Regions from separate parts of the Arthrobacter sp. NQ4 genome, predicted to be linked through region 2. Evidence: riboswitches for the same ligand, from Rfam matches in the RefSeq annotation. Region 2 holds a riboswitch; each other region holds the start of a gene.
What was found. Region 2 has a riboswitch for S-adenosylmethionine ahead of PUN51_RS08935 (DUF1737 domain-containing protein). Riboswitches for the same ligand answer to the same signal wherever they lie in the genome.

Region 1 (9,663 bases), on a different contig from region 2:
GGAGCTGGAACTGGTGGGCGCGGACCCGTTGTCAGACCTTGCCGTGGTGAAAGGTTCGCGGCCCGGGATTCGGCCTGCAGAGTTCGGTGCGGCGGAATCGCTCCGGGTGGGCCAACTGGTGGTCGCAGTGGGAAACCCGCTGGGACTTGCCGGTTCGGTGACCGCGGGGGTGGTCAGCGGCCTGGGCAGGGCCATTCCGGTTTGGTCGGGCGGTAACCGGCGGGTCATCGAGGACGTCATCCAGACAGACGCGGCCCTGAACCCCGGAAACTCCGGCGGTGCGCTGGCGGACACCCACGCCAGGATCGTGGGCATCAACACTGCCGTGGCCGGAGCCGGATTGGGGCTGGCGATCCCGATCAACGCCACCACTCGCAGGATTATCTCCGCTCTGCTGTCAGACGGAAGGGTGCGCCGCGCGTACCTGGGCCTGGTGAGCACCCCGATGCAGCTCGGCTCGAGCGCCGTGATCCGCACCGGGCGGCGGCAAGGGCTTCGGGTGGTTGAGGTGCTGCCCGGTTCGCCGGCAGGCAAGGCAGGCCTGTCGGCAGGGGACGTCATTGTCACAGCCGGCGGCCACCCGGTCAGCAACGCCGAGAGCCTGCAGCGCCTGCTGTTCGCCGATGCCATCGGCCAGCCGCTCGACCTGGCCGTGCTGCGGGACGGCGCCGAGCTCCACCTGACGGCTGTTCCGGAGGAAATGACGGCCAACGGCGCTGGATAAGGGTCGACGGCGGCCCGGCACCGTGGGCGGGCACGTCCGGAAGGCGAAGTACGAAAGGCTACTGGCTGACCGGAGGCGCTTCCACGTCAGCGATGCCCACGAAACGCGTCCCCACGCCGTCGTACTCGCTGCGGACGCAGCCGGGGCGCACGGCGGGAACGTCCGAAGGGGCGTGGTGCCCGCACACCACGTAGGTGAAGTCCGGCCACCACTTCTTGGGCCGGGCGGCTTCCTCGTACCCGCAGACGGCGCATTCCAGGTGTACCCAGACGGGCCGTTTGCCGGTGCGGTTGGCCCGTGACTGCACCAGCCAGGGCGGGGGATTGTCCATGATGCCGCGGAGCTCGTCCTCCGACATCCATTTCGGCAGGCCGTGGCGCTGTGCCATCTCAAGGGGAACATCAAGGGTTATTGCTGCGTCGCGTCTGCTGATCATCACCTTCCACCATACGGGAGCCGGCCAAATCGGCAGAGGACAGCCCGCTTAACCGCCGAGGACGCAGCCCGGGTGCGGGGTGTCGCTGGAGACCCACAACGCTGAGGCGATTTCGTCAGCAAGGTCGTAGTCGCGGGTGCCGCCCGAACCGGCGATCCGGACCATCAGCGCGCCGCCAAACGGCCGCCGTCCCATCACCTCGACTTCGGCGTCGAGGTCGATGTCCTGGGCGGCGAGGTACCGCAGGAGCTCGGGGTTGTCATCGCTGATCCTGGTGATCTTGCCGCTGTGTCCCTGGTCCAGCGCGGCGAGCAGGTGGGCGCGCGGCATCAGGACCTGGCCGTCCGCGGTGGGGATGGGGTCGCCGTGCGGGTCCCGCTTAGGGTCCCCGAGCTTGGCGGCAACGCGCTCGATGAACGTATCCGACACTGCATGCTCCAGCTGTTCAGCTTCATCGTGGACCTCGTCCCAGCTGTAGCCGAGCCGCTGGACGAGGTAGGTCTCGATGAGCCGGTGGCGCCGGACCATGGACAGGGCCAGGCGCAGGCCGGCCTCGGTCAGCGTGACGGCGCTGTAGGGCTTGTGGTCCACCAGGCCCTGGTCCTTCAGCTTCCGGACCATTTCCGAGACCGAGGAATTTGCCACTCCCAGCCGCTGTGCCAGCTGGGAGGACGTGATGGGCTTGTCCTGCCATTCGGTGAATGAGTAGATGACCTTGACGTAGTCCTCGATCGAGGAGGAGGGCGCGCTGGTCTTCACATGCCCAAGCCTACCGGTTTGGCCGGTGCGGCAGAGTGCGCCGCTTCGGCCACCCCGCCGCAGACCGCGTGCGTCATGCCTTGGTGGCGCGCCAGGCCAGGGTGAGGTAGGGAAGGTCAAGTTCCTGGCCGGGGGCATGGGCCAGGTGCTCGTGCAGGTACCAGTCCAGGTTGGCCAGAACTTTTGCCCGCGTCGCCTCACCGGCCCGAAGGTAGTAGCTGCGCGACTTGGTGAGCTCCATCAAGTGCCCGGTGGTCACCCTGTCCTGCCAGTGGGTGACGTGACCTTCGAGCCGGTGGAATTCTGGCCCGACGACGGGCTTGTGGCCGGGCCGGTACACATCGCCGGCGTGCATGATCCGGGAGAGCCGGTGCACCCAGGGGACGGAGGTGTCCAGCTGGTTCCAAACCAGGCCAAGTGTTCCGTGCGGGCGCAGGACGCGCGCCAGCTCGGTGCTTGCCGCCAGGGGGTCGCACCAGTGCCACGCCTGGGCAACGGTCACGACGTCGAAGGCAGCGTCGGGAAGGCCTGTCGCCTCGGCAGTCCCCGGCGCAGCCGTGGCGGCGGGGCAGTGGGCCTTCAGCTGGGCGAGCATGTCCGCAGAGGGGTCGACGGCGGTGACGTCCAGCCCCATGGCCAGCAGCAATGCGGTGAACTTTCCCGTACCGGCGCCGACGTCCAGGGCGTCATGGGCTCCGGCCGGTACCAGCCACCGTGCAGATTCCGCAGGATAGCCGGGACGGACCCGCTGGTAGTGGCGGCCGCCGTCCTGGAAGCTCTGCCCGAGCTCCGTGCGCCGGCCGTGATCAAGCCTGGGGCCACCCCGAACCACGCGTGGCCTCCTTCTGGTGCTGCTTGCGGATGTCCTTCGAATTTACCGCATGCCCGGCATCAGCAGGCAGCCGCCGCCCCGCCGCCTAGTCGTCCAGGCAGGGGGCTGCTCCGGCCGTCCCGGGGGTATTGGGCGCCCAGTGCGGGTAGGTGCGGAAATCATTGGCGGGCACCCAGCGGCCCGCATCCACCACGTAATCCCATCCCAGTCCGTTGCTGCGCAGCGTCCGGATGCCGGCGAGGAGGCGTTCGGCGTCTTCCAGCCGCGAACCCACGCCGAAACTTGCCCGGAGGGAGCCGGACGGCAGGCCCAGGCGCTTCAGCAGGGGATGGGCGCAGAAGCGGCCGTCGCGCAGGCCCACCCCGTGCTCTGCGGAAAGGTAGGCGGCCACCAGCCCTGCGTCGTAGCCCTCGACCGAGAAGTTGACCACGCCGATGGTGTCCGTTTCCGGGTTGGTGTCCTTGAAGATCTGGTGGACGGTGACGCCGTCGATGTCCTGCAGGCCCTCCACCAGGAAGGAACGGATGGCGGATTCGTGGGCGTGCCACCGGTCCTGGTCGAGTTCGGCGATGACCTGGGTGGCGCGGGCCAGGGTGGCGGCGCCGAGGACGTTCGGCGAGCCCCCCTCGTGGCGGGCCGGGCCCGTGGCCCAGCTGACGCCGTCGAGCCGTGCTTCCTTGACCGCCCCGCCGCCGGCGAGGTGCGGGACACCGGTGTCCAGCCAGTCGGGACGTCCCACCAGGACACCCGCGCCGAACGGCGCGTACAGCTTATGGCCGGAAAAGGCGAGGTAGTCGACGTCGTCCGCGCTGATGTCCACCCTGCGGTGCGGCGCGAGCTGGGCCGCGTCCACCACGATCCGGGCGCCGTGCTGGTGGGCCAGCGCGGCCAGGGCCCGGATGGGAAGAATCTCGCCGGTGACGTTGGAGGCGCCGGTGACGGCCAGCAGGCTGACGCCGCCCTGCTCCAGCTCGGTCCGGACGGCGTCCAGGGTGCCGGTGATGGTGTCGGCGGCAACGATGCTGCGGTGCGGAACGCCCTGCCACGGCAGGAGGTTGGCATGGTGTTCGATGTCCAGGTAGAGGACCTCGCCGTCATGCCGGCCGTCGGTAGCAGGCAGGCAGCCGGCCAGGAGGTTCAGCGAATCGGTGGTGTTGCGGGTGAAGATGACCGAATCATCCGGCCGGCCGCCCACGAAGTCCCGGACGATGCTGCGGGCGTTCTCGTAAACGGACGTGCTGATCTGGGACGCGTAGCCGGCCCCGCGGTGGACGCTCGCGTAGTACGGCAGGATCTCGTTCAGGTAGGCGGAGACCACGGAGAGCGCCGGAGCGGATGCGCCGTAGTCAAGGTTCGCGTACCGGATGTGGCCGCCGGAAATCAGTGGTGCCTGGATTTCCGCGCCGGTGACGGCAGCAAGGGGACGGCCGGCAACGGCGTGGCGATCTCCGGGAGCGCCGGATTCGGCAATGGCGGGCTGGGGGGAGACGGTGGCAGTTGTCACAGAGACCTCACTTGAATACAGGACTCCGGCATAGGGAATCCGCGCTTGCCGCATCCACTCCGGACCGGCCTGGTCGTCACCCGGGGCACCCCGCCGCGAATGGAGGGTTGCCGGCCAGCAAACCGGGGTTTTGCGCTGGCACTCGTGACCTGCATAAAAGCGTAGGACATGGGGCGGCCAGGATTGAAGCCGCGGCAATTGTTAAGGGCTTTGTTACGCAATATCGAATAAACGACGCCGGACACCCCCGTCTGGAGGTGTCCGGCGTCGCAATATTCGCCTAAGGGGGCCAAACCGTGGCAGTTACAGCAGGTCGTCCAGGTACGGGTTGAGGCGGTGCAGCACCTCTGAGTGCAGGATCGAGTTGGTGGCCAGCGCGTTCCCGCCGAACGGTCCGTCCTCGCCTTCGAGGGAAGTGAACCGGCCGCCCGCCTCAACCACGATCGGCACCAGCGCAGCCATGTCGTAGAGGTTGAGCTCCGGTTCGCAGGCAATGTCCACCGAGCCCTCTGCCACCATGCAGTACGACCAGAAATCGCCGTAGGCCCGGGTCCGCCAGACGTCTTCGGTCAGCCCGAGGAACTCGTCGAGGTTGCCGCGTTCCTTCCAGCCGCTCAGGCTGGAGTAGGAGAGGGAGGCGTCGGAGAGGCTGGACACGTCGGAGACGCGCAGCCGGGTGGCAGCTGCCAGGGACCGGCCCATGTACGCGCCCATGCCCTTTGCCGCCCACCAGCGCTTGCCGAGGGCCGGGGCGCTGACCACGCCCACCACAGGCTCGCCTTCATCCACCAGGGCGATCAGCGTGGCCCAGACCGGGACGCCCCGGACAAAGTTCTTGGTCCCGTCAATGGGATCGATGATCCAGCGCCGTGAACCGTGCCCGGTGCTGCCGAACTCCTCACCCAGGACGGCATCGCGGGGCCGGGAGCGCGAGAGCTGGCCGCGGATGGCTTCCTCCGCTGCCTTGTCGGCGTCGGTGACGGGCGTCAGGTCCGGCTTGGTCTCAACGTGGAGGTCCAGGGCCTTGAAGCGGCTCATGGTCTGGTCATCCACGGAGTCGGCCAGGACATGGGCCAGGCGCAGGTCATCGTTGTAGCTCGAAGCGGGTTGGATCATGGTTACAAACTACCGTCTGTGGACGCTTCTGCCGGGAGAACGCGTCAGTTGACGCTGCCGAGCTCTTTGGTTTCCTGTGCGTCCATGCGCGGGTCCGTGCCGAGCAGCCGCCGGAGCGATGCCAGGCGTGCCGGGCCGGTGGGACCTGCGTGTCCGCCTGCCACCCAGTCGTCGAGGCCGCAGTTCACCGCGTTTGCAGTGTGCTTGCACCCGCGTTCACAGTTTTCGATGCCGGGGGACAGGTCGGGGAAGGAGCGCAGGATCCGGTCCGGGTCCACGTGTGCCAGTCCGAAGGAACGGATACCGGGGGTGTCAATGATCCAGCTGCCGGCCGGCGCGTCCGCCAGGCGCAGGGCCAAGGCCGACGACGACGTGTGGCGGCCGCGCCCCGTGACCGCGTTCACTCCGCCGGTGGCCCGCTCGGCGCCGGTCAGCGCATTCACCATGGTGGACTTGCCCACGCCGGAGTGCCCCAGCATCACGGTGACCTTGCCGTCGAGATGGGCGCGGAGGTCGGCCACCGCCGCGCTGTCCAGCCGGGCGGAGAGGCCGTCGTCCGACCGTGCATCGATCCCGGAGGCCTGTGCATCGGCGGTCCGGCTGATGATCACCGGGAAGTCCAGGTGGGTGTAGTTGGACAGCAGCTCCGCGGGGTCTTTCACGTCGGCCTTGGTGACCAGCAGGATCGGCTCGATCCCGGCGTCATAGGCAGCCACCAGGGCGCGGTCGATGAACCCGGTGCGTGGTTCCGGGTTGGCGGCCGCCACCACAATCACCAGTTGGTCGGCGTTGGCCACCACGGCGCGCTCGACGGGGTCGGTGTCGTCGGCGCTGCGGCGCAGGAGGGTGTGGCGGTCCTGGATTTTCACCAGGCGGGCAAGTGTGTCCGGTGCCCCGGACACGTCCCCCACGAGTGAGACGAAGTCGCCGGCAACCACGGGCGAGCGGCGCAGTTCGCGGGCCCGCGCCGCGATGACAACGCGTTCGTTGCCCGAGTCTTCGCCCACCACTGCCGTGTACCGGCCGCGGTCCACCGTGATGATCCGTCCGGTGACGGCATCGTCATGGCTGGGCCGGTCCTTGGTGCGGGGCCGGGAGCCTTTCTTGCTGGGGCGGATCCGGACGTCTGATTCGTCCCAGGAGTCAGTGCTCCGCGCCACTGCCGCGCCCTTCCGGCCCCGGGGTCCCGGCAGCATCCTGGGCCAGCATGTTTGTCCACAGTTGCGGAAAGTCGGGCATGGTCTTGGCTGTGGTGGCGATGTCCTCCACCTGGACGCCGTCCACCGCGAGGCCCAGGATTGCCCCGGCCGTGGCCATGCGGTGGTCGGCGTAGCTGTGGACTACGCCGGCGTGCAGCCGGGCGGGCCGGATGACCAGGCCGTCGCTGGTTTCCTCGGCGTCGCCGCCGAGCCGGTTGATTTCCGCGACCAGGGCCGCCAGCCGGTCGGTCTCATGTCCCCTGAGGTGTGCGATCCCGCTGAGCCGGGAAGGCCCCGTGGCAAGGGCGCACAGGGCCGCGACCGTAGGAGCCAGCTCACTGGTGTCAGCGAAGTCACCGCCCTTGATCTCCGGGCCGCCGGTGACGGTCAGGACGCCGTCAGCAAGGGAGACGGTGGCTCCCATCCGGGCCAGGATGCCGCGCCAGAGGTCGCCCACCTGCTGCGTTTCCAAGGGCCAGTTGGGGATGCGGACCGTACCCCGTGAGGCCAGGGCCGCCGCCAGGAAGGGCCCGGCGTTGGAGAGGTCCTGTTCAATCCTTTGGTCGAAGGCGCGGATGGGTCCCGGTGCCACCACCCAGTGGTTGGGGACAGAATCGTCCACTGACACGCCGGCGCCGCGCAGGACAGCCACCGTCATGTTGATGTGGTCCAGGCTCGGCACAGGCTTTCCGACATGCTCAAGGTGCAGGCCCTCGTCGAATCTCGCTCCCACCAGCAGGAGGGCGGAGACGAACTGCGACGAGGCGCTGGCGTCGATCACCAGGTGGCCACCCCGGACTGCGCCGGTGCCCTCCACCACGAACGGGAGCGACGACGGCGCGGTGCCGTCTTCGGCGGAAACGGCCACGCCCAAGGCTTTGAGGGCTTCGATGATGGTCCCCATGGGACGCTTCCGGGCATGGGGGTCGCCGTCGAACACACTGGCGCCGTTGCGGAGCGCTGCGAGCGGCGGGACGAACCGCATGACGGTGCCGGCAAGCCCGCAGTCGATCCTGGTGGCGGACGGCGCGGCTGCCGCCGGGAGCGGAACAACCTCCAGGTCAGGCCCAAAGGATCCGTCCCCTGGCACTTCGGTGATGGTGGCGCCGAGCTGCCTGAGCGCTTCGATCATGAGTGCGGAGTCCCTGGAGTGCAGGGGTGCCCGGAGCCGGGACGGGCCGTCCGCGAGGGCCGCGAGGACCAGGTACCTGTTGGTCAGGGACTTCGATCCGGGGACGGTCACGGTGGCGTTGACGGGCCGGGACGCGAAAGGTGCGGCCCAGTGCTGGACGGGTGTTCCGGAGGTGTCCCGGGTGGCAGCTGCTGCGGTCATTCGTGCTTAGGCTCCCGCGGCGTGCTCGACGGCGCGGCGTACGGCCTTGTCCGCCTTGTTCAGCTTCTTGGTGGTGGTCCGGCGGGCGTCGGCGGCCAGGTGCGAAGCGTTCCGGCGGGCGTCGGCGGCCAGGTGTTCGGCGCGCCAGGCGAGGCCGGGCTTGCCTGCAGTGTCCACGGAGGCGAGCAGGGCGCCGCCACTGAGGGAGAGGTTCTTGAGCAGCTGGTTCCTGCGGCCTTCGCGCCCTTCCTTGCTGCTGATGTCCGCGCTGCGCCACTCAACGAAGGTGTTCAGGAGGGAAACCACGGTGAGCAGGCCGGCCGAGAGCCGGGAGAACTTGCCAAGGCCGAACAGGACGCCGGCTCCCACCTGGGTTCCGCCGATGACGCGGGCCAGGGTCTTCTCGTTCGTCTGGAAGGGAAGCGAGGCCGCAGCCTTGCGCAGCAGGGGTGAGAGCTGCTGTGCAGTGTCGTCGGAGTTCTTGAGCTTGTCCAGTCCGGCAAGAACGAAACTGGAGGCGAGCATGGGCCTGGCGAGCGTGCGGACAAAGGACATGGATTTCCTCCTGGATGGACGAACCGCGGCGAGCGGCGGAGTCGGTCCTAGTCTTGCACTTTTGGGGAATATTTGCCCGCGGGAGACGGTTATGGCTGTCGGGTCTGAAGGATGGGCCCGGCGATCAATCACCCGATACAGAGCGGAGTTGGGCCTTGCGGAAGGTGTTGGACGGGACCAGACAGGCGGGACCGGTGGCAGTGGACAAGCTGGCCACCGAGCCGCCCGGGTACGGCATGCCCCCGGCAGGGCGGCTGACAGTAGACTTGAAGGCGATGAGCACCCTGGATCCGGCCGTCGCGGCCATGTATGAGGCTTCTCCCGGCGAAGCGAACGGCAGGGAAGGAACGTCACCCCTGGCCGCAGGGCCGGCGGATGCCGGTCCGCCGGCCGTTGACGCGGACGCCGAAGACAGCACCGTGGACGTTGCCACGGAAAGCGTGGAACAACGCCGCCTTCGCTTTGAGCGGGACGCCATGCAGTATGTCGACCAGCTGTACTCCGCGGCGATGCGTATGGCCCGGAACCCGTCGGACGCGGAGGACCTGGTCCAGGAGGCCTACACCAAGGCTTTCTCGGCATTCCACCAGTACAAGCCCGGCACCAACCTCAAGGCGTGGCTCTACCGGATCCTGACCAACACGTACATCAACCTGTACCGCAAACGGCAGCGTGAGCCCCTGCAGTCCAACTCGGACAGCATCGAGGACTGGCAGCTGGCCCGGGCGGAATCGCACACGTCAAGCGGACTGCGTTCGGCCGAGGCTGAAGCCCTGGACCACCTTCCGGATTCTGACGTCAAGAGGGCGCTGCAGGACATTCCGGAAGAGTTCCGCCTGGCGGTCTACTTCGCGGACGTGGAGGGCTTCGCCTACAAGGAAATTTCAGACATCATGAACACGCCCATCGGCACCGTGATGTCCCGGCTCCACCGCGGCCGGCGAATGTTGCGGGACATGCTCGCGGAATACGCCGCCGAGCGGGGATTCAAAACGGCCGCGGATGCGTCGGATGCGGCAGGAAGCAAAGCACAGGAGAACAGGAAATGAGCGACTGCCAGGGATTGGGCGACTGCGACGATACCCGGATGCAACGCATCTACGAGTACCTTGACGGGGCACTGACCCGCGAGGATATTACGGAAATCAAGAACCACCTTGATGACTGCCCCGAATGCACGGAGCAGTATGACCTCGAATGCGTCA
Region 2 (9,663 bases):
GCACGGTGTTCCAGGAGCCGGAGCACCAGTTCGTCACCGGAAAGGTGCTTGACGAGCTGCTCTTCGGCCCCCGGCACCTGGGGCACGGCGAGGACCGCGTTGAGGAACTGCTGGAGCGGCTGCGCCTTACCCAGCTGGTGGACGCCAACCCCTATACGCTCTCCGGCGGTGAGAAGCGGCGGTTGTCCGTGGCCACCGTCCTGGCCGCCAGCCCCCAGGTGCTGATCCTGGACGAGCCCACGTTCGGCCAGGATGCCAATACCTGGGCCGAGCTGGCATCGTTCCTGTCCGAGCTCCTTGATGCCGGCACCGCGGTGGTAGCCGTGACCCATGATGCCGAATTCACGGAGGCGCTCGGCGGGGCGGAACTGCGGATGGCCGTGGCGGAAGCGGTGGCGCCATGAGGCAGCAACTCACCTTGAGCGGCAACCACGCCCTCCTGGCCCGCGCCAACCCCTTGAGCAAGTTCGCGGCCGTCCTGCTCATCACGGCCGTCCTGGCGCTGTCCATCGACTGGGTGTCCGCGTCCGTGGCCCTGGTGTTCGAACTTCTGCTGTTTCCCCTGGCAGGCCTCACCTTGTCCCTGCTGTGGCAGCGCGGCTGGCCGCTGATCCTCGCCGCTGCCGTGGGAGGCTGGAGCACCGCCATCCTGGCACCGGACAGCGGCAGGATCCTGCTCGACGCCGGCATCTGGACCATGAGCGAGGGTTCCCTCCAGCTCGGCATAGGATTCCTGCTGCGCGGTTTTGCGATCGCCCTCCCGGCGGTGCTCCTGATGAGCTGCACCGATCCCACCGACCTCGCCGACGCGCTCGCGCAGAAGGCGCGCCTGCCGCACCGGTTCGTCCTGGGAACCCTGGCTGCGATGCGCTTGGTGGGGCTCATGGCCGAGGAATGGCAGACCATCGGGATGGCGCGGCGTGCCCGCGGCGTAGGCGCCCGGGGCAGCCTGGGGCAGCGGGTGACGGCGACGCTCGGGCAAAGTTTCGGGCTGCTGGTCCAGGCCATCCGCCGTGCATCGAGGCTCGCCGTCACCATGGAGGCGAGGGGTTTCGGAGGCGGCCGGCGGACCTGGGCCCGGGTGTCCACCTTCAGCCCGCTGGACCTCTGGGTGGTGGCAGGCGGCGTCCTGGTGGCCGGACTCGCCCTTTTCGCAGCTGTTACGGCCGGTACCTGGAATATGGTGTGGCTGGGGAGTTAAGCCACCCGCCCGGGGGACAGGCAGGGGCTCCCTATCGCACCGAATGGGTACCGCCCTCCTGGAGCCCCCTTCCGCGCCCGCGGGTAGCTGCCACGAAGGCTGGATAACTCATTTATGATATATTCGCGGTATGATCCAGGAGACCGCTGAACACGTTGCCGCCATGCTGAGGGACGCCCGGAGCGAGAAAGGGTGGACCCAGGGGCAGTTGGCCGCCGAACTTGGCACCAGCCAGAGCGCCGTGGCCCGGATGGAACAGGGCAAGCAGAACCTGAGCCTGAAAATGATCCAGCGGCTGGAAAACATCTTTGACCGCAGCATCGTGAACGTGGCCAAGCCGCAGATGACCCACCTGCGGGTGGAAGGCGGCCGCACCCTCTCCGGAGCCGTCGACGTCAACAGCAGCAAGAACGCCGGCGTCGCCCTGCTGTGCGCCAGCCTGATCAACAGGGGCACCACAGTGCTCCGGCGCCTGGCCCGGATCGAGGAAGTCAACCGCATCGTCGAGGTCCTGACCAGCATCGGTGTCGAGTGCACCTGGCTCAATGACACGGATCTCCGCCTGCGCCGCCCTGCCGTCCTGGACCTGGACGCCATGGACGTGGACGCGGCACGCCGGACCCGCAGCGTCATCATGCTGCTGGGCCCCCTGCTGGATGAGTCCCGTGAGTACCGGCTTCCCTACGCCGGCGGCTGCGACCTGGGCACCCGGACCGTGGAACCCCACATGCAGGCACTGCGCGAGTTCGACCTGTCAGTGGAGGCCACCGCAGGTTTCTACACCGTGCAGGCGCCGCCCGCCGATACCCGGGACCGCTCCTTCGTCCTCACCGAACGCGGGGACACCGTCACCGAAAATGCGATCATGGCCGCGGCGCACCGCGCCGGAACAACCGTGATCCGCAACGCCAGCCCCAACTACATGGTGCAGGACCTGTGCTTCTACCTGCAGATGCTCGGCGTCACCATTGAAGGCGTGGGCACCACCACGTTGAAGATCACCGGGCAGCCGGAAATCGACGCCGAGATTGAATACTTCCCCTCCGAGGATCCCATCGAGGCCATGAGCCTCATCACGGCCGGCATCGTCACCAACTCCGAAGTCACCGTGCGCCGGGTGCCCATCGAATTCATGGAGATCGAACTGGCCACTCTGGGCCAGATGGGGCAGAAGCTGGAGATTTCGGGCGAGTACATGGCCCGCAACGGCCGCACCCGCCTGGTGGACGTGACCACCAAACCCTCCGAGCTGCGTGCCCCGGAGGACAAGATCCACCCCATGCCGTTCCCCGGGCTGAATATCGACAACCTGCCGTTCTTCGCCGTCATTGCTGCGAACGCCCACGGCCAGACCATGATCCACGACTGGGTGTACGAGAACCGCGCCATCTACCTGACGGAGCTGAACCGGCTCGGCGCGCAGGTGCAGCTCCTGGACCCGCACCGGATCTACGTCAACGGACCCACCAAGTGGCGCGCCGCCGAGGTGGGCTGCCCGCCCGCGCTCCGGCCTGCCGCCTGCCTCCTGCTGGCCATGCTCGCAGCGCGGGGTGTGTCCGAGCTGCGGAACATCTATGTGATCGAGCGTGGTTACGAGGACCTGGCGGAGCGGCTGAACACCATCGGCGCCAAGGTGGAGTACTTCCAGGACTGACCCATTCACGCTTCGTCATGAACGGCGGGCCACGGTTCCAATGGCCGCCCGCTGCCGCAGAATATTCGTATGCGTACATTTGGCGTAGAGGAAGAACTCCTGATCGTTGATCCGGAGTCCGGGGAGCCGCTTGCCCTGGCCGACGCCCTCCTCGCCAGCCACCGCGTCGCAGCCGACGATCTTCCCGTGGACCTGGATGGCCGCCATGCCGGCAACCAGGCGGATTACGACGACGAGATGGGCCTGAGTGCCGAGCTCAAGCTTGAGCAGATCGAGACGCAGACCCGGCCGTGCCGGGAGTACGGCGGCCTGCTGGAGCAGATCCGGGCAGGCCGGGCGCTGGCCGACCAGGCAGCCCGGAAGCACGGAGCCAGGGTGGCGGCGCTGGCCACCTCACCCGTGGCATCGCCCAGCCACACCACACCCGACCCGCGCTATGCCAGGATGCTGGAGCGCTTCGGCCTCACCGCCCAGGAACAGCTCACCTGCGGTTTCCACGTCCACACCTTCATCGAATCGCCGGAGGAAGGGGTGGCGGTCCTGGACCGCATCCGCGACAAACTGGCTGTCCTCACGGCGCTGAGCGCGAACTCGCCGTTCTGGAACGGCGTCCCCACCGGCTTCGAAAGCTACCGCACCCAGGCCTGGAACCGCTGGCCCACAGCCGGCCCGGCCGGCATCTACGGAACGTACCCTGCCTACCGCCGGGTGGTGACCCGGCTGCTGGACAGCGGCGTCATGCTCGACGAGGGCATGCTCTATTTCGACGCGCGGCTCTCCCGCAACCACCCCACGGTGGAGGTGCGGGTGGCGGACGTATGCCTCCGTGCCGGGGACGCCGCACTCATCGCCGTGCTGGTCCGGGCACTTGTGGAATCCGCCAGCCGGGAGTGGCGGGACGACGTGGACCCTGCGCCCGTTCCCACCGTCCTGCTGCGGATGGCGTCCTGGCAGGCCAGCAGCGCCGGGTTGAGCGGCGAACTGCTGGACTTTGGCAACTTCCGGCCGGCGCCGGCTGCGGATGTGGTGCGTTCCCTGGTGGATTACCTGGCCCCCGTCCTTGACGAACAGGGCGAGCTCGCATTGGCCCGCCAGGGGGTGGAGGACATCATCGCCCGCGGGACAGGGTCCGCTGAACAGCGCCGCGCCCGCGACAAGGCCCTGGCGGGGCAGCCGCCGGAGGACATGGGGTTCGGCGCGGTGGTCCGGCAGGCCGTCCACCTGACCATGCGTGATGCGCTGGACCTTGCGGACGTGGCGGCTACGCCCGAGCTGCTGCGTGTCCGGCAGGCCTGACGGGGCAAGAGCCGCCAGGCGCGCAGACTTGTAGAACCTCAGGTGTCTTGTAGAACGGCAGGTGTAGAGACCCGCAGCGAAGCAGGTGCTAGGTAGCGAGGCGCTGTAGAAGGACCTGTTCCAGCGGGCTTCGTTGTGTTGGCAGGATGCCCTCGGGCCAGTGGGTTGGTTCTGAGTCCTGGTGTTCTGGGTTGTAGTGCCTGCCTGTTGGTGAGGTCCAACCGGGTGGTTCATTCTTGTTGGCCAGGTCCGGTGCCCATTGGCTGTGGTGTTTGAGCCGGTGGTGTTTGGGGCAGAGTTGGGCCAGGTTGCCGACGTTGGTAGCGCCGCCGTGTTGCCAGGCTTGTAGGTGGTCGGTTTCGTTGTCGGGGGTGCGGTTGGCGCAGCCCCGGAAGGTGCACTTGGCATCGCGCATCCTGATCCAGCGTTTGATGGTTTCGGTGAGCCGGTAGTTTTTCCGGCCAATTTCCAGTGGTGCGCCGTCGCGGGGGTCGACCAGGACCCGGTAGAACGATTCCGCCCCGTCGGCGACAAGTTTGCGCGCCATGGACGCCGGGATCGGCCCGAAACCATCCAGTACGGCGGGTTCATCGGTCACGCCGAGGAGGGAGAACACCGGCACCATCACCAGGACGTCGGCCCGCGGCGCAGGGACCTGTCCGGCCTCCATCGGTTTCCCGGTCTGTGTGGTGTGCCCGGCGCCGAGGAGCAGGGAGGCGGCGATGTCGGGGCGGAGCTGGGTGAGGGTGCGCTCTTCGGTGGGACCTTGGAGTCCGCGGGCGGTGGCGGTGGTGCGGTTCCAGATGGCGCAGGCGGTGTCCCCGGGGAGGTAGAGCGAGACCCAGGCCATACCGTCCCGCTCGGGGGTGTATTCCATCCGCCGGTCAGCTACCCCTTTTACATGGCGCTTCTCGATCGATTCCGGGTGATGGCGTTCCCGCCACCCGCGGACCTTGGCTCGGAACCGTGACGGTACGAGGTCACCGGGGGCCGCGCCGCGGGCGGGCTGGGGTGCGGCCGGGTCGAAGAAATGCGCCACCAGCGACGCCGCGCCGTCAGTGGTGAGGCCCTCGGTTTCGTCGGCGACAATCCGGGCGTGCTGCCAGGACATCGCGCCCGCGGCCAGGGCGTTCATGGCGTGCGGCAGGGAGCAGATCCGCCGTGACTGGTCCACCAAAGCGCCCGCTGCCGCGGAGCTGATGGTCACCACCCCGGCGATTTCCTCCACCACCGACATGTCCGCGTAAGTGCGGTCCTGGATCGAGGCGTCCGCTGGGGTCAGGGCGCGCTGGAACTCCACTGCCTCAGCAGCGGCCCGTGCCTGCATCGCAGCGAGCTGCGCCTCCAGCCGAGCCATAAGTTCCAGCCGTTCCAGCCGGATCCCATACCGCCGCTGCAACACATCCACACCGGCACCAGCAGCCGCCGCGGCAGCAAGGAAAGAGTCCTGACGGTTCAGCGAATCAAGGGCGGCAACAGAGGCATCGATCGACGCCAGCACCACCCCGACACCACCGCTGGTTCCCATACCGACATCATCCAACGAGGCACTGACATATGTATTTGGCCAGGCGGACCTGGTCCCGCCCCCGCTAGATCTGCTTCAGCGCCTGTTCCAGGTCGCGGAGGAGGTCTTCCGGGTCCTCGAGCCCCACCGAGAGCCGGACCACGCCGTCGCTCAGGCCGATGGCGGCCCGCCCCTCCGGGCCCATGGCGCGGTGGGTAGTGGTGGCGGGGTGCGTGATCAGGGACTTTGCGTCACCGAGGTTGTTGGAGATATCGATGATCCGCAGCCCGTCCAGCAGTGCGAACGCCGCTTCCTTGCCCGTGCGTCCGCCGGAAGGAGCGAGCTCGAAGGTAAGGACCGTGCCACCTGCACTCATCTGCTTTGCCGCCAGCCCGTACTGCGGGTGCGACTTCAGGAGCGGGTACTTCACCCAGCTCACCGCCGGCTGTTCCTCCAGCCATTCTGCGAGCCGGAGTGCGGTCGCCGAGGAGTGGTTGACGCGCAGGCCCATGGTCTCCAGGCCCTTGGTCAGGACCCAGGCGTTGAAAGCGGAAAGCGCGGGGCCGGTGTGGCGCATCAGCTGCTTCACCGGTCCGTCGATGAATTCCTTGGTGCCCAGGATGGCACCGCCCATCACCCGGCCCTGCCCGTCGATGTGCTTGGTGCCGGAGTAGACGATGACGTCGGCGCCGAGGTCCCCGCAGCGCTGCAGCAGGGGAGTGGCGAACACGTTGTCCGCCACCACGGTGGCCCCGGCCGCATGGGCCAGTTCGCTGACGGCGGCGATGTCCACGATCTCCTGCATGGGGTTCGACGGGGACTCGAAGAAGACGGCGGTGGTGGGCTTGGACAGGGCTTCGCGCCACTGGTCAAGGTCCGGGCCGTCCACGAAGACCGTCTCCACACCCCAACGGGGCAGGATCTCGTTCAGGATCACAAAGCACGAACCAAACAGTGACCGGGCGGCCACCACCCGGTCCCCCGCAGCCAGCAGGGCACCCAGCGAGGTGAACACGGCGGACATGCCCGACGCCGTCGCGAAGCATGCTTCGGTGCCTTCGAGCAGCCTGAGCCGTTCCTGGAAGGTGGCCACGGACGGGTTGCCGTAGCGGGAGTAGACAAAGCGCTCGTCCTCGCCGGTGAAGGCCCGTTCAGCTGCCGCGGCGGACTCGTAGACGAACCCTGAATTCAGGAAGATGGCCTCGGACGTTTCCTGGAAGTTGGAGCGGTCCAGGCCTCCGCGGACTGCCTGGGTGTCGGGGTTCCAGCCGGGGGCGTCTGGGTTGAAGGTCACTTAGTTCTTTCCGAGGTTGGTGGGGAGGCCGCGGTTCTTCCAGCCATTGACGGTCCGCTCGCCGTAGCGGTCGGGCTCGCCTTCGAAGCCCTCCAGCACGCTGTAGGCGGTGAAGCCGGCCTGGGTGGCGGCAGTCGCGGCCGCGATGGACCGCTGGCCGGACCGGCACAGGAACAGCAGTTCCGCGTGGGGATCCTCCGGCGCCTGCTCCTGGAGGTCCTTGACGAAGTCCGGGTTGGGGATGCCGCCGGGGAAGGTCCACTGGATGAACAGGGGATCGTTGTCCGTGGCCTTGGTGTCCGGGATGCCGATGTGGGCCCATTCGCCCTCGGTGCGGACATCCACCAGGATGGCGCCCTGCTCCAGCTTGGCCCAGGCTTCCTGCGGCGTCAGGTCTCCCGCGTAGCTCATGCGTGGCCCTCGCCGTCGAACTCGCCCTCAAATTCGGCATCGAGCTGGTCCACGGCGGTGGCCACGGCGGCGTCGGCGGAAGCGATCGCGGCCGGAAGGACGATTGCCTGCGCCACGATGACGGTGGTGCCGTTGAAGGTTGCCGCCGGGCTGCCGTGCAGGACGTAGCCATCGGCGAGTGCAGCGGAGATCCGCTCACAGAATTCACGGTTGTCCGCGCCCGTAATCAGGCGGTAGGACAGTCTTTCGTCAGGGGCGGGTGCGTCGGACACGACGGATCTCCTTCTCTCACGCTTGCAGCTCGAATCGGTCGATATGCCGAGTATTCACCTGAGGCACCCCGCCGCGAAAGGGAGGGTTGCCGACCGGCAAGTCAGGGCTTGGCGCCGGTACTCATTACTCCCCAAAAACGTAACACCTGCCGCGCCCGGCCGCATCGCCGCCGTCGTCATGTTCCGTAATTGAGCCGTCCGCGTCACGGCACGGGTTATGCCCATGGGCCGATAAAGTTCTTACCGGGGGCGCCGCCCCGTATCCAGAGCAATGAGTACCGGGGGGTCCTTGTCAGCATGCGGGCACACGTATCGCACCACCACGCCGCCATCCCGCGGAACCGTCCGCGTTCCATCGCAGCCTTTTTCGCCGCGGTGTTCATCGTCCTACTGGCCCTGGTGGTCCCGGCAGGCCCGGCACACGCGGCGCCTGCTCCACCGGACAAGGGCAAGCCGTGGCTGGGGGCGGTCCTCGAGTGGGGTGAGGATACGGCCGCGGGCTTCAGCGACAGGCTGGGCGCCGGCCCCGCCGTCTTCGGCCACGACATCACCATTCCGTACCGCGAATCGGAGCGGAATGACATCGACGGCTTCCTGCAGCAAACTGCAGCCAAAGGCGCCCACGCCCTGCTCACGGTGAAGCCGTCGGTGCCCCTGGACCAGCTCGGCCCCGCGGAGGCGGAAGCGTTCGCAGCCCAGGTCCGCGACCTGACATCGGGGTTCAAGGGCCAACTGCTGGTCCGGTTCGCCCCCGATATGAATGCCAGCTGGGTGGCCTGGGGCCAGCAGCCGGCCACGTACCGGCAGGCTTTCCAGGCCGTGGCGGCAGCCTTCAAGAAGGACGACGGCGGCCGGGCCGCCATGGTGTGGGCGCCTTACCTGGGCAAGGACTACCCCTTTGAACGGAACCGGAATGCCCCGGAGCCGGGAAGCGACGGGTTTTCCCTCCTGGATACGAACGGGGACGGGACCTGGAACGGAAGCGACAGCGCCTATGCCCCCTACTACCCGGGCGATGACGCCGTGGACTGGGTGGGCCTGACCGCCTATCACGACGACACTGCCGGCGGGGCCGCCGTCAACACGACGCCGCGTCCGGGCGAACTCCAGGAGATGCTGACGGCCTCCGGCGGCGAAAACTTCTACGGCACCTACGTGGAGGGACGCAAAAAGCCTTTCCTCCTCCAGACTTCGGCCTTCTACAGCCCTGCGTCCGGTGGGGCGCCCGAGGCGGACATCAAGACGGGCTGGTGGGACCAGGTGGTGGCCACTGCCACGTCACCCGCTTTCGCCGGGACGGCCGCCGTGGTGTGGGACGAACGGACCAGCACGCGGGATACCGGCGTGGCAAGCATCAGCTGGCTGCTCACGGGAAGCCCGGATATTGCCAAGGCCGCCCTGGACAGGCTGAAGGCATCGCCGATGGTCACCGGCCCTGTCACGGATGTGGCGTCCACAGGCACCTACGTGCGGGCCAACACGCTTTCCGGCGCCGCCCCCTGGACCGTTGGTGCCGCCATGGTCATCCTCCTGGTGGCCCTGTGGCAGGTTCCCCGCCGGATCAACACCGCCACGTCCTGGAGCTACCAGGACCCTTCCACCAGGGATTCGCGGGTGGACCTGCTGCGCGGACTGGCCATTGTCTTTGTGGTGGTCAACCACCTGGGCATGGCCTCACTGTTCCAGCTGCTCACCCAGGAGGCGGTGGGCTTCGTGTCAGGCGCGGAGCTGTTCGTCCTGTTCTCCGGCCTGGTGGTGGGCATGGTGTACGGGCCCAAGGCCAAGGAGGACTTCGGCCGGGTGGTGGACCTGACGTCCCGCCGGGCCGGGAAGCTCTACGTGACCGCCCTGGCCGTGCTGATCGGCGTCTTCCTTCTTTCCCTGCTCCCGTTCTTCCACACTGAGGCCCTGACCACGTTCGTGGACCAGGGGACCGGCGGCGCAGGACACGGCGGCGCCGGCCGGACCTACGACCTCTACGCCGGCATGTCGTCGCTGTTCCAGTTCCCCGTGCCGCCGCAGGTGCTG
Region 3 (9,663 bases), on a different contig from region 2:
CCATCATGGGGAAGGCGAAGAAGCCCCAGGTGGCACCCATGATGGCGCCGGCCATGTAGACGGGCTTGCGGCCGAAGCGGTCCGACAGCTTGCCCACCATGGGCACGACGGCGAAGTGGACGGTGTGCGCAAGGAGCAGCAGCAGCAGGATCCGCGTGGTGTCAGCCTGCACCACCGTCTTCAGGTAGGTGATGGAGAACGTGACCACCAGGTAGTAGAGGATGTTTTCCGCGAAGCGCAGGCCCATGGCGGTGAAGACGCCGCGCGGGTAGCGCCGGAACACCTCGGCCACGCCGTAGCCCTTGTGGCCCGCGTCCACCTCTTTGCGGGCCTCCAGGAAGATGGGGGCGTCGTTGACCTTGGTGCGGATGTAGTAACCGATGATGACGATCACTGCGGAGAGCCAGAACGCCACGCGCCAGCCCCAGCCCAGGAACGCGTCCTGGGTCAGCGTGGAGGAGAGGACGAACAGCACGGCCGTGGCCAGCAGGTTGCCCAGCGGCACTGCCGATTGCGGCCAGCTGGCCCAGAAGCCGCGTGACTTGCTGGGGCTGTGCTCTGCCACGAGGAGCACGGCGCCGCCCCATTCCCCGCCCACGGCGAAGCCCTGGGCGAACCGCAGGAATACCAGCAGCGCGGGCGCCCAGTAGCCGATCTGTCCGAAGGTGGGCAGGCAGCCCATGAGGAAGGTGGAGACCCCCACCAGGATGATGCTCAGTTGCAGCAGCTGCTTGCGGCCGAACTTATCGCCGAAGTGGCCAAAGACGATTCCGCCGATGGGGCGTGCGACGAAACCGACGGCATAGGTGAGGAAGGCGGCGATGATGCCGTCCAGTTCCGTGCCGGCGTTGGGGAAGAAGGCCTTCCCGAACACCAGGGTGGCGGCCGATGCGTAGAGGAAGAACTCGTACCATTCCACGACCGTGCCGGCCATGGAGGCCGTCACCACTTTCTTAAGGCCTGAGGCCTTGACGTCGGTTTCCTCTGTGCGCCTTGCGGCGGAGCTTTCCGTACTCATGCGAACTCCTTCGGCGTCGTCGTCGACACCACGGGGACCAGTCAATGGCAGACGGGTGTGATGCACACCACGAAAGCCGGATTCGATGAGTATGGTCTGCCTGCGGCGCAACCTCAACGCCGATTAGTGCAGAACGCATCTGCAGGAATGCACATTAAGGGCTGTGCGCCAGGCGGCGCCTAGACCAGGAAGCTGCTCCGCAGCCGGCCGCCCAACTGCCCGATCTCGGTGAGGAACCCGTCGTGCCCGATCGGTGCCTGGATGACATGGACGTCCACGTCCCCGGGCAGCGCCTGGGCCAGTTCGTGGGACTGCGACGGAAAATAGAGCCGGTCCGAGTCGACGGCGGCCACGAAGAACCGTGCCGTGGAGGCGGCGAGGGTTTCGGTCAAGGTTCCCCGTCCCCGGCACACATCGTGGCTCATCAGTGCCTCGGTCAGGGCGATATAGCTGTTGGCATCGAAGCGCTTCACCAGCTTGTTGCCCTGGTGGTCCAGGTAGCTTTCCACCTGGTAGCGGCCGCGGGAGGCAAGAACTTCCCCCTGCAGGGGCGACTCGGGCGCCTGGGGTGCCCGGCCGAAGCGGCCTTCCAGTTCGGCAGCCGACCGGTAGGTGATGTGGGCGATGCGCCGGGCCAGTGCCAGCCCATCTTCCGGGCACGGACCGCCGTAGTAGTCCCCGCCGTTGAAATTGGGGTCTTGCCGGATGGCCAGCGTCTGGGCCTGCGCGAAGGCAATCTGTTCGGCCGTGCTGGCGGCTCCCACGGAGATCACGGCGCAGCGCTGCACCCTTTCCGGGTACGTCACCGCCCATTCCAGGGCGCGGGCGCCCCCCATGGATCCGCCGAGGACGGCGAACCAGCTCTTGATGCCCAGCTGGTCCGCGAGCCTTGCCTCGGCAACCGTACTGTCGCGCAGCGTGACGAGGGGAAACCTGGAGCCCCAGGGATTTCCGTCCGGCGCGGGTGATGACGGGCCGGTGGATCCGTAGCAGCCGCCAACGATATTGATGGACACCACGAAGAAGCGGTCCGTGTCCACGGGAGCGCCGGGGCCGGCCAGCTGTTCCCACCAACCTTCTTCGTCGGTGTCGCCGCGGGTCACGTGGGTGCTGCCGGTCAGCGCATGCTCGATCAGGATGGCGTTGCTGGCGTCCGCATTGAGCGTCCCCCAGGTTTCGTAGGCCAGGGTGACGTCCGGGAGGTATCCCCCGGCTTCGAGTTCCAGACCCCCGATGGAGGCGTAACGCACGATTCCGTGTTCGGGGATGGTGGTTCGGGCGACGGTAACCGTCATGGCAAGACCTCTTCTACGCGCTTGCCTGCCGTCGTCTGACCGGCAGGCCAGGTCCTCACCCGGGGCACCCCACCGCGGATGGAGGGTTGCCGGCCAGCAAGCCGGGGCTGTCACTGGCACTCATGACCTGGTTCGAGTGTACGAAACACCCCCCACTCCAGGCCAAGAGTATGACTGGTTGTGACTTCCCGGTTTGCCGGCCGGCACATGCTGCGACGCTCGCGTTTGGGGCTACGCGTCGGCGCCCTTGGCTGCCCGGAAGCCTGCCTCCAGGTCGGCCAGGATGTCGTCGATGTGCTCCAGGCCAACGGAAAGCCGGACCAGGCCCGGGTGCACGCCGGCCACAACCTGCTGCTCCGGCGAGAGCTGGCTGTGCGTGGTGGACGCGGGGTGGATGACCAGGGAGCGGACGTCGCCGATATTGGCCACGTGGGAATGCAGCTCCAGGGCGTCGACGAAGCGCTTGCCCGCCTCTGCCCCGCCGGCCAGATTGAAGGCCACGACGGCGCCCGTCCCCTTGGGTCCGTACTTGCGGCCACGCTCGTACCAGGGGCTGGAGGGCAGCCCCGCGTAGGCGACGGATTCGACGTCGTCCCTTGCCTCCAGCCAACGCGCCACTTCCGTGGCGTTCGCAACGTGGCGCTCCACCCGCAGGCTCAACGTCTCCAGGCCCTGGGAAATCAGGAACGCGTTGAAGGGCGAGACGGCTGAGCCGAGGTCGCGCAGCAACTGCACACGGGCCTTGAGAATGTAGGAGAGGTTGGCGCCGAGTGCGCCGCCTTCACCGAGATCGCGGGCGTAGACCAGGCCGTTGTAGGTGGGGTCCGGGGTGTTGAAGCCGGGGAACCGTTCCGGATCCTTGCCGAAATCGAACTTGCCGGAATCGACGATGACTCCGGCAATGGCCGAGCCGTGGCCACCCAGGTACTTGGTGGCCGAGTGCAGGACAATGTCCGCTCCCCACTCCAGTGGGCGGATCAGGTACGGCGTGGACAAGGTGTTGTCCACAATGAGGGGCACGCCGGCCTGGTGGGCCACCTCGGAGATGCCTTCGATGTCCAGGACATCCTGGCGCGGGTTGGACACCACTTCACCGAAGAAGAGCTTGGTGTTGGGCTGCACGGCATCGCGCCACTGGTCCAGGTTGTCCGGATCGGCCACGAAGGTCACCGAGATGCCGAACTTCTTCAGCGTGTGCGCAAACAGGTTGTAGGTTCCGCCGTAAAGGCTGGGGCTGGCCACGATGTGGTCGCCTGCCTCGGCGATGTTCAGGACAGCGAAGGTTTCGGCGGCCTGCCCGGAGCTCAGCAGCAGCGCGGCCAGGCCTCCTTCGAGGCTGGCAATCCGTTGCTCGACGGCATCCTGGGTGGGATTGCCGATGCGGGTATAGATGGGCGCAAGTTCAGCCAGGGCAAAACGGTTGGCGGCGCTTTCAGCGCTGGGAAACACGAATGACGTGGTCTGGTAGATAGGCAGGGCGCGGGCCCCCGTGGCGCTGTCCGCCGCCTGGCCTGCGTGGATCTGGCGGGTTTCGAAGGACCATCCGTTGGACATCCAAATCTCCTTTGACATGGGCCCGGCATGCTCACCGGCAGTACGGGCCGCGCTTGCTCCCGGCTGTTGCCGGGGAGCCAGGTCTTCACCCGGGGCACCCCACCGCGGATGGAGGGTTGCCGGCCAGCGAGCCGGGGCTTGGCGCTGGCACTCATGACCTGGGCCCAGTCTAGGAACCGGACGGTTGCCGTGGACAGCATTGTGACGAACATGGTCTTCCGGCCACTGTCTCGGCCGAATAACGGGGGCGCCGGGCGCCACAAATACTAGTAAGGGTGCCCTTAGCTGAGAGCCTGATCACAAAGTGCCAAGATGTTCGCATGCGCATGGATCACGTCTCTTACGCCTGTGAACACGATGGCCTCGCGGCCACTACCGAACGTATTGCAACTGCCCTCGGCGTTGAGGCAGTGAAGGGTGGCGTACACCCCCGCTTCGGAACCCGGAATATGATCATCCCGCTCGCCGGCCACAAGTACCTCGAAGTCGTTGAGGTCCTGGACCACCCGGCATCGGACAAGGCACCGTTCGGACAGGCAGTACGTGCCCGCTCCGCTGCTGGTGGCGGCTGGATGGGCTGGTGCGTCGAAGTGGACGACCTCGCCCCCTTCGAGGAACGCCTGGGCCGCGCCGCCGTGAACGGCAACCGCAAGTTCCCGGACGGCCGCGAACTGGTCTGGAAGCAGATTGGCATCCTGGGCCTCATCGCCGATCCCCAGGTGCCGTACATGCTCAAGTGGGAGGGCGATCCCTCGCTCCACCCGTCCCACGCGTACGAGAGCAACCTCAAGATGAGCTGCCTGACCATCGCCGGTTCCGCCTCGCGCGTCACCGAGTGGCTGGGTGAGCCGGTGGAGAAGCCGCTCGAGGACGTTGCGGTGGAGTGGGTCGCCCCGCACGGAACCCCGGGCATCCTCTCGGTCACCTTTGAAACCGCCAACGGAGCCGTCACCATCTGACCCTCCCCCGTTCCTCCCCGGATCACTTCGGGGAGGTCCCCGGGTTGTGCCCGGGCAAACTTCGGCCGCCATTGGGTGGTGACAACGGCGTCACCACCCAATGGCGGCCGAATTAATTTAAGAAGCTGCCCCCTGCGCCGCTATGAAGGACGCCAGCATGAACCGTGCACACTTTGGATGTCAGTGCCTCGTTGGATGATGTGGGCATGGGAATCAGCGGTGGTGTTGAGGTGGTTTTGGAGGGTGTTCGTGCCTCTGTTGCTGCCATCGATGCGCTGGATTTCGAAGATACTTCCCTGGCTGCCGGCGCCGGCATTGGTTCCCGTGTTGACGTGCTTCAACGGCGGTATGAGATCCGGCTGGAACGGCTGGAGGTTGCGGCCCGGCTGGAGGCGCAGCTCGCCGCGATGAAGGCGCTGGATACTGCCGAAGCCGTTGCCTTCCAGCAGGCGATGACGCCGCCGGACGCCACTGTCCAGGACCGCACTTACGCGGACATGTCGGTGGTGGAGGAGATCGCCGGGGTGCTGACCATCAGCTCGGCGGCCGCGGGCGCTTTGGTGGAGCACTCACGCCGGATCTGCTCCCTGCCGCTGGTGTTCGATGCACTGTCCGCCGGGGACATGTCCTGGCAGCACGCCCGGATTGTCGCCGATGAGACTGAAGGCCTCACCACCGAGGGCGCCCTGGCGTTGGTGGCGCACTTCTTCGACCCGGCTGCACCCCAGCCCGCCCGCGGCGCGGCCCCCGGCGAGCTTGTTCCGTCCCGGTTCCGGGCGAAGGTGCGTGGTTGGCGGGAACGCCACCACCCCGACTCGATCGAGAAGCGCCATGTAAAGGGTGTGGCTGACCGGCGGATGGAATACACCCCGGACAAGGACGGTATGGCCTGGATCTCCCTCTACTTGCCCGGGGACACCGCGTGCGCTATCTGGAACCGGACCACCGCGACCGCCCGCGGCCTCCAGGGACCAGACGAACCCCGCACCCTTACCCAACTCCGCCCCGACATCGCAGCATCGCTGCTCCTCGGCGCCGGCCACGCCGAGGAAGACGGTCCCGGCCTCGGCATTCAGGGCACGGAGGGTGTCACCGGGGTCGGGAAGGTCCCTGCGCCGCGGGCCGATGTCCTGGTCACCGTGCCCGTGTTCGCCCTCCTCGGAGCCACCGACGAACCCGCCTTACTGGACGGCTTCGGACCAATCCCGGCGTCCATGGCACGGAAACTTGTCGCCGACGGGGCGGAATCGTTCTACCGGGTCCTGATCGACCCCCGCGACGGGGCACCACTGGAGATCGGCCGGAAAAACTACCGGCTCACCGAGGCCATCAAACGCTGGATCAGGATGCGCGACACCAAATGCACATTCCCCGGCTGCACCAACCGCACCCCCGACAACGAAACCGACCACCTACAAGCGTGGCAACACGGCGGCACCACCAACGTCAGCAACCTGGCCCAACTCTGCCCCAAACACCACCGGCTCAAACACCACACCAGATGGACGCCAGATCCGGCCAACAAGAATGAACCACCCGGCTGGACCTCACCCACAGGCAGGCACTACAACCCAGAACACCCCGACCCCGAACCGGCCCAGTGGCCATCGGGAAGCTTGCCGGTCGATGCTGTTGCGGCGCCCGTCGAAGCATCAGCTCGGCCCGGATCCATGGCTGGACTTGATGACACTGCCCGGCTTAGTGACACCGTTCCGCTGACTACGGCGCCACCATGGCGCGGGCCGCACCTATCGGAGGATCCGTTGTGGCAAGAGTTCCTTGCGGGGATGCCGGTGTGGCCTGATCCGCCTGTCGAAGAACCGCCAGGTGAGAACATGGTGGACCCCAGCGAGCTTTGCCCCACTGATCCCTTGTGGGATGAGTTCCATGCAAAGTTTTTCGAGCTGCCCGCTGACCCGCAGGCGGACTGGCAGCTGCTGCTGGGCATGTGAATGTGGGTGGTGTTGGGCATTGCGGGGACACAGCACTTGTGCCGCTCAGGTAGCCCCTAAGTCCCACTGCCAGGCCTCGGCGGCGCTATCCCAGCCCCACGGCCTTACCGAAGAGGCTGAAGCCGACGAATGCCACAATGTCCAGCAGCGCGTGGGCGATGACCAATGGCATGACGCGCTTGGTACGGGTGTAGAGCCAGGCGAAGACCACCCCCATCACCGCGTTTCCAATGAAGGGACCGAAGCCCTGGTAGAGGTGGTAGCTGCCACGCAGCAGCGAGCTGACGGCGATGGCGAGGGGCGTGCTCCAGCCGAACTTGCCGAAGCGGTCCAGGAGGTAGCCCACCACAATGACTTCCTCGAGCACCGCGTGGCGCATCGCCGACAGGATCAGGACCGGAACAGTCCACCAATACGAGTCCAGTGCGCTGGGAATGATGGCGGTGGTGATGCCGAGGGCCCGGCCGGCCGCGTAAAGCCCCAGGGACGGTATGCCAATCAGCGCGGCGAGCCCGACGCCCTGCAGGAGGTCCCTCCCGGGCCGGGCGAAGTTGAATCCGAGCTTTTGGAATGCCGAACCGGAGTTGCGTGCGTTGCCGGGCGAAGCCTGCCGCTGGTCGGTGAGGAAGTAGAGAACCAGCAGTACTGGAACCAGCGCAAAGATGATATCCAGCAGCTGGTAGGTGAGGTCGAAGTACTCGCGGGTGCTCTGCGACCGGTTCAGGGTGGAGGTGCCCTCGGCCAGCGGGGCGCGGGTCATCTTGTCGAGCAGCTGCACCACGGAGTAGACAGCGGACTGGCCCAGGGACAGGCCCAGGACGATCCAGACTTCGAGCCGCAGTCGACGGCGGGAGGGAACCAGCATGTTCCCATCTTGCCTTCAGTTTCTGGATCCGGCCTGATGGAGCGGCAGATGTTGGACAGCACGGCACGCGGGCCGCGCACCGCCCAAGGGGTTTAGGCGGGTGCGACGATCACTTCCGTGCCGTTGGCTTCGAACGCTGCCTTGTCGCGCGCAGAAATGCCGGAATCGGTGATCAGCCGGGTGAAGTCATAGCCATCCATGGTGGCAAAAGCCCGCACGCCAACTTTGGAGGAATCAGCCAGGACGTAGGACACCCTTGCGCGGGAAGCCAGCAAGGCGTTGACAGAGGCTTCCCCCTCCCCCGTGTTGGTGGGTCCCACCTCCGGATCGATGCCGTTGACACCGATGAAGGCGATGTCCAGCACCACCTTCTGCATGATGATGTCCGTGTAAGGGCCCACGAGTTCATACGAGCGTGGGTTCAGGATGCCGCCGGTCACCATCACCTTGATGTTGGGCCGCACCGCCAGCTGGCCGGCGATGTTGATGGCATTGGTCACCACTGTCAGCGTCGGCTGGTTGGAGGGTGCGTTCAGGTCCTCGCGGGTGGCCAGGATCTGCGCAAGGGCGGTGCTGGTGGTGCCACCGCAGAGACCGATCACCGCACCCGGCCGGATCAAGGCAGAGGCGCACTGCGCGATCTGTTCCTTGGCTTCGGCATGGTCGTCGCGGTTGTAACGTCCGGGCAGGTCGTACGCGAGGGCGCCCGTGGTGGCGCCGCCGCGGGTCCGCGTCAACAGGCGGCGCTTGGCAAGGCTGTCCAGGTCGCGCCGGGCTGTGGCAGGGGAAACGTTGAGGGTGCTGACGATCTCGTCAACCTCCACCTGCCCGGTCTTGGCCAGCAGGTCAAGAATCGCCGTCAGCCGGTCGGTACGCGTCATACAAGCGGGCCTTTCGATACATCAGCCACCACTCCTGATGACGTTTCCTGATTATAACCCTAGGGAAAAAATCAGGAACAATCAAAATGGTGCCTTTGATTACCGTTGCCGGGTTCCGGCCCGCCACACAGCGTACGTCAGCGGCATCCCCGGCCGGTAAGCGAGGTGCGTAGCAGACGGCGCGTTCAGCAGGTGCAGGTCGGCGCGGTGTCCGACGGCGATGGACCCCACGGCGCGTTCGCCGTCGGCATCCCGCCCGGCTTCCTTGTGCAACGCCAGCGCCCCGCCGTAGGTGGCGGCACGGACAGCCTCGTGCACGCTGAGGCGCATCTGGAGCACGGCCGTCGTCACGCAGAAAGCCATGGAACTGGTGTACGACGTGCCCGGGTTGCAATTGGATGCCAAGGCCACCTGCACACCGGCGTCGAGGAGTTCGCGGGCGGGGGCCAACGGCTGGCGGGTGGACAGGTCGCAGGCAGGAAGGCAGGTGGCTACAGTGCCCCGCTCCCCCGTCCCCACGGCAGGGTCCCAGCCCGACCAGGACGCAGCCAGCGCTTTCACATCCTGCGCTGCAAGGTAGTTGACGTGGTCCACGCTGACCGCGCCCAGCTCCACGGCGAGCTGCACACCGGGGCCTTCACCGAGCTGGTTGCCGTGTACTCGCAGCCCCAGCCCGGCGTCACGGCAGGCCACCAGCACGCGGCGTGACTGCTCCGCGTTGAACGCGCCCTCCTCGCAGAAGACGTCAGCCCACTGGACGTACGGGCGAACCGCGGCGAGCATCGGCCCGCAGACCAGGTCCGTATAGGCCTCCGGATCCTGCCCGGCAGGCACCAGGTGCGCGCCGAGGTAGGTCACCTGGTCCGCGATGGTGGAGGCAATGCGCGCGCTCCGGGCCTCATGCTCAGCGTCCAGTCCATAGCCGGTCTTGGTTTCCAGGTAAGTGGTGCCCTGGGATACGGCCTCGGCCACCCGCCCCATGGCCAGGCGGGTGAGGTCGAAATCGGACGTGGCACGCGTGGCGTTCATGGTGACGGCGATGCCGCCGGCGGCGTAGGCCTCCCCCGCCATCCGTGCCTCGAATTCTGCGGTGCGGTCCCCGGCGAACAGCAGGTGGCTGTGCGAGTCCACCCACCCCG

Region 1: linked by a shared signal. The riboswitch ahead of PUN51_RS12960 (aminotransferase class V-fold PLP-dependent enzyme) and the one ahead of PUN51_RS08935 (DUF1737 domain-containing protein) in region 2 are both predicted to bind S-adenosylmethionine.
Region 3: linked by a shared signal. The riboswitch ahead of metX (homoserine O-acetyltransferase MetX) and the one ahead of PUN51_RS08935 (DUF1737 domain-containing protein) in region 2 are both predicted to bind S-adenosylmethionine.

Annotation. Positions count from the first base shown of each region.
Region 1 covers NZ_JARETC010000007.1:9,658-19,320, forward strand. The annotation lists gene PUN51_RS12940 (S1C family serine protease) at 1-724, shown strand, start outside; gene PUN51_RS12945 (hypothetical protein) at 783-1,160, opposite strand; gene PUN51_RS12950 (metal-dependent transcriptional regulator) at 1,209-1,919, opposite strand; gene PUN51_RS12955 (class I SAM-dependent methyltransferase) at 1,993-2,751, opposite strand; gene PUN51_RS12960 (aminotransferase class V-fold PLP-dependent enzyme) at 2,837-4,255, opposite strand; SAM riboswitch class IV at 4,292-4,405, opposite strand; gene hisN (histidinol-phosphatase) at 4,559-5,371, opposite strand; gene rsgA (ribosome small subunit-dependent GTPase A) at 5,416-6,531, opposite strand; gene aroA (3-phosphoshikimate 1-carboxyvinyltransferase) at 6,515-7,903, opposite strand; gene PUN51_RS12980 (DoxX family protein) at 7,910-8,458, opposite strand; gene PUN51_RS12985 (sigma-70 family RNA polymerase sigma factor) at 8,695-9,507, shown strand; gene rsrA (mycothiol system anti-sigma-R factor) at 9,504-9,663, shown strand, end outside.
Region 2 covers NZ_JARETC010000004.1:78,879-88,541, forward strand. The annotation lists gene PUN51_RS08900 (ABC transporter ATP-binding protein) at 1-404, shown strand, start outside; gene PUN51_RS08905 (energy-coupling factor transporter transmembrane component T family protein) at 401-1,201, shown strand; gene PUN51_RS08910 (UDP-N-acetylglucosamine 1-carboxyvinyltransferase) at 1,332-2,855, shown strand; gene PUN51_RS08915 (glutamate--cysteine ligase 2) at 2,925-4,151, shown strand; gene PUN51_RS08920 (HNH endonuclease signature motif containing protein) at 4,240-5,679, opposite strand; gene PUN51_RS08925 (O-succinylhomoserine sulfhydrylase) at 5,744-6,952, opposite strand; gene PUN51_RS08930 (rhodanese-like domain-containing protein) at 6,953-7,363, opposite strand; gene PUN51_RS08935 (DUF1737 domain-containing protein) at 7,360-7,635, opposite strand; SAM riboswitch class IV at 7,649-7,764, opposite strand; gene opgC (OpgC domain-containing protein) at 7,933-9,663, shown strand, end outside.
Region 3 covers NZ_JARETC010000003.1:171,143-180,805, forward strand. The annotation lists gene PUN51_RS07290 (MFS transporter) at 1-1,018, opposite strand, end outside; gene metX (homoserine O-acetyltransferase MetX) at 1,198-2,313, opposite strand; SAM riboswitch class IV at 2,326-2,441, opposite strand; gene PUN51_RS07300 (bifunctional o-acetylhomoserine/o-acetylserine sulfhydrylase) at 2,545-3,867, opposite strand; SAM riboswitch class IV at 3,912-4,026, opposite strand; gene PUN51_RS07305 (VOC family protein) at 4,188-4,826, shown strand; gene PUN51_RS07310 (HNH endonuclease signature motif containing protein) at 5,033-6,778, shown strand; gene PUN51_RS07315 (CPBP family intramembrane glutamic endopeptidase) at 6,864-7,643, opposite strand; gene PUN51_RS07320 (DeoR/GlpR family DNA-binding transcription regulator) at 7,736-8,524, opposite strand; gene hutI (imidazolonepropionase) at 8,624-9,663, opposite strand, start outside.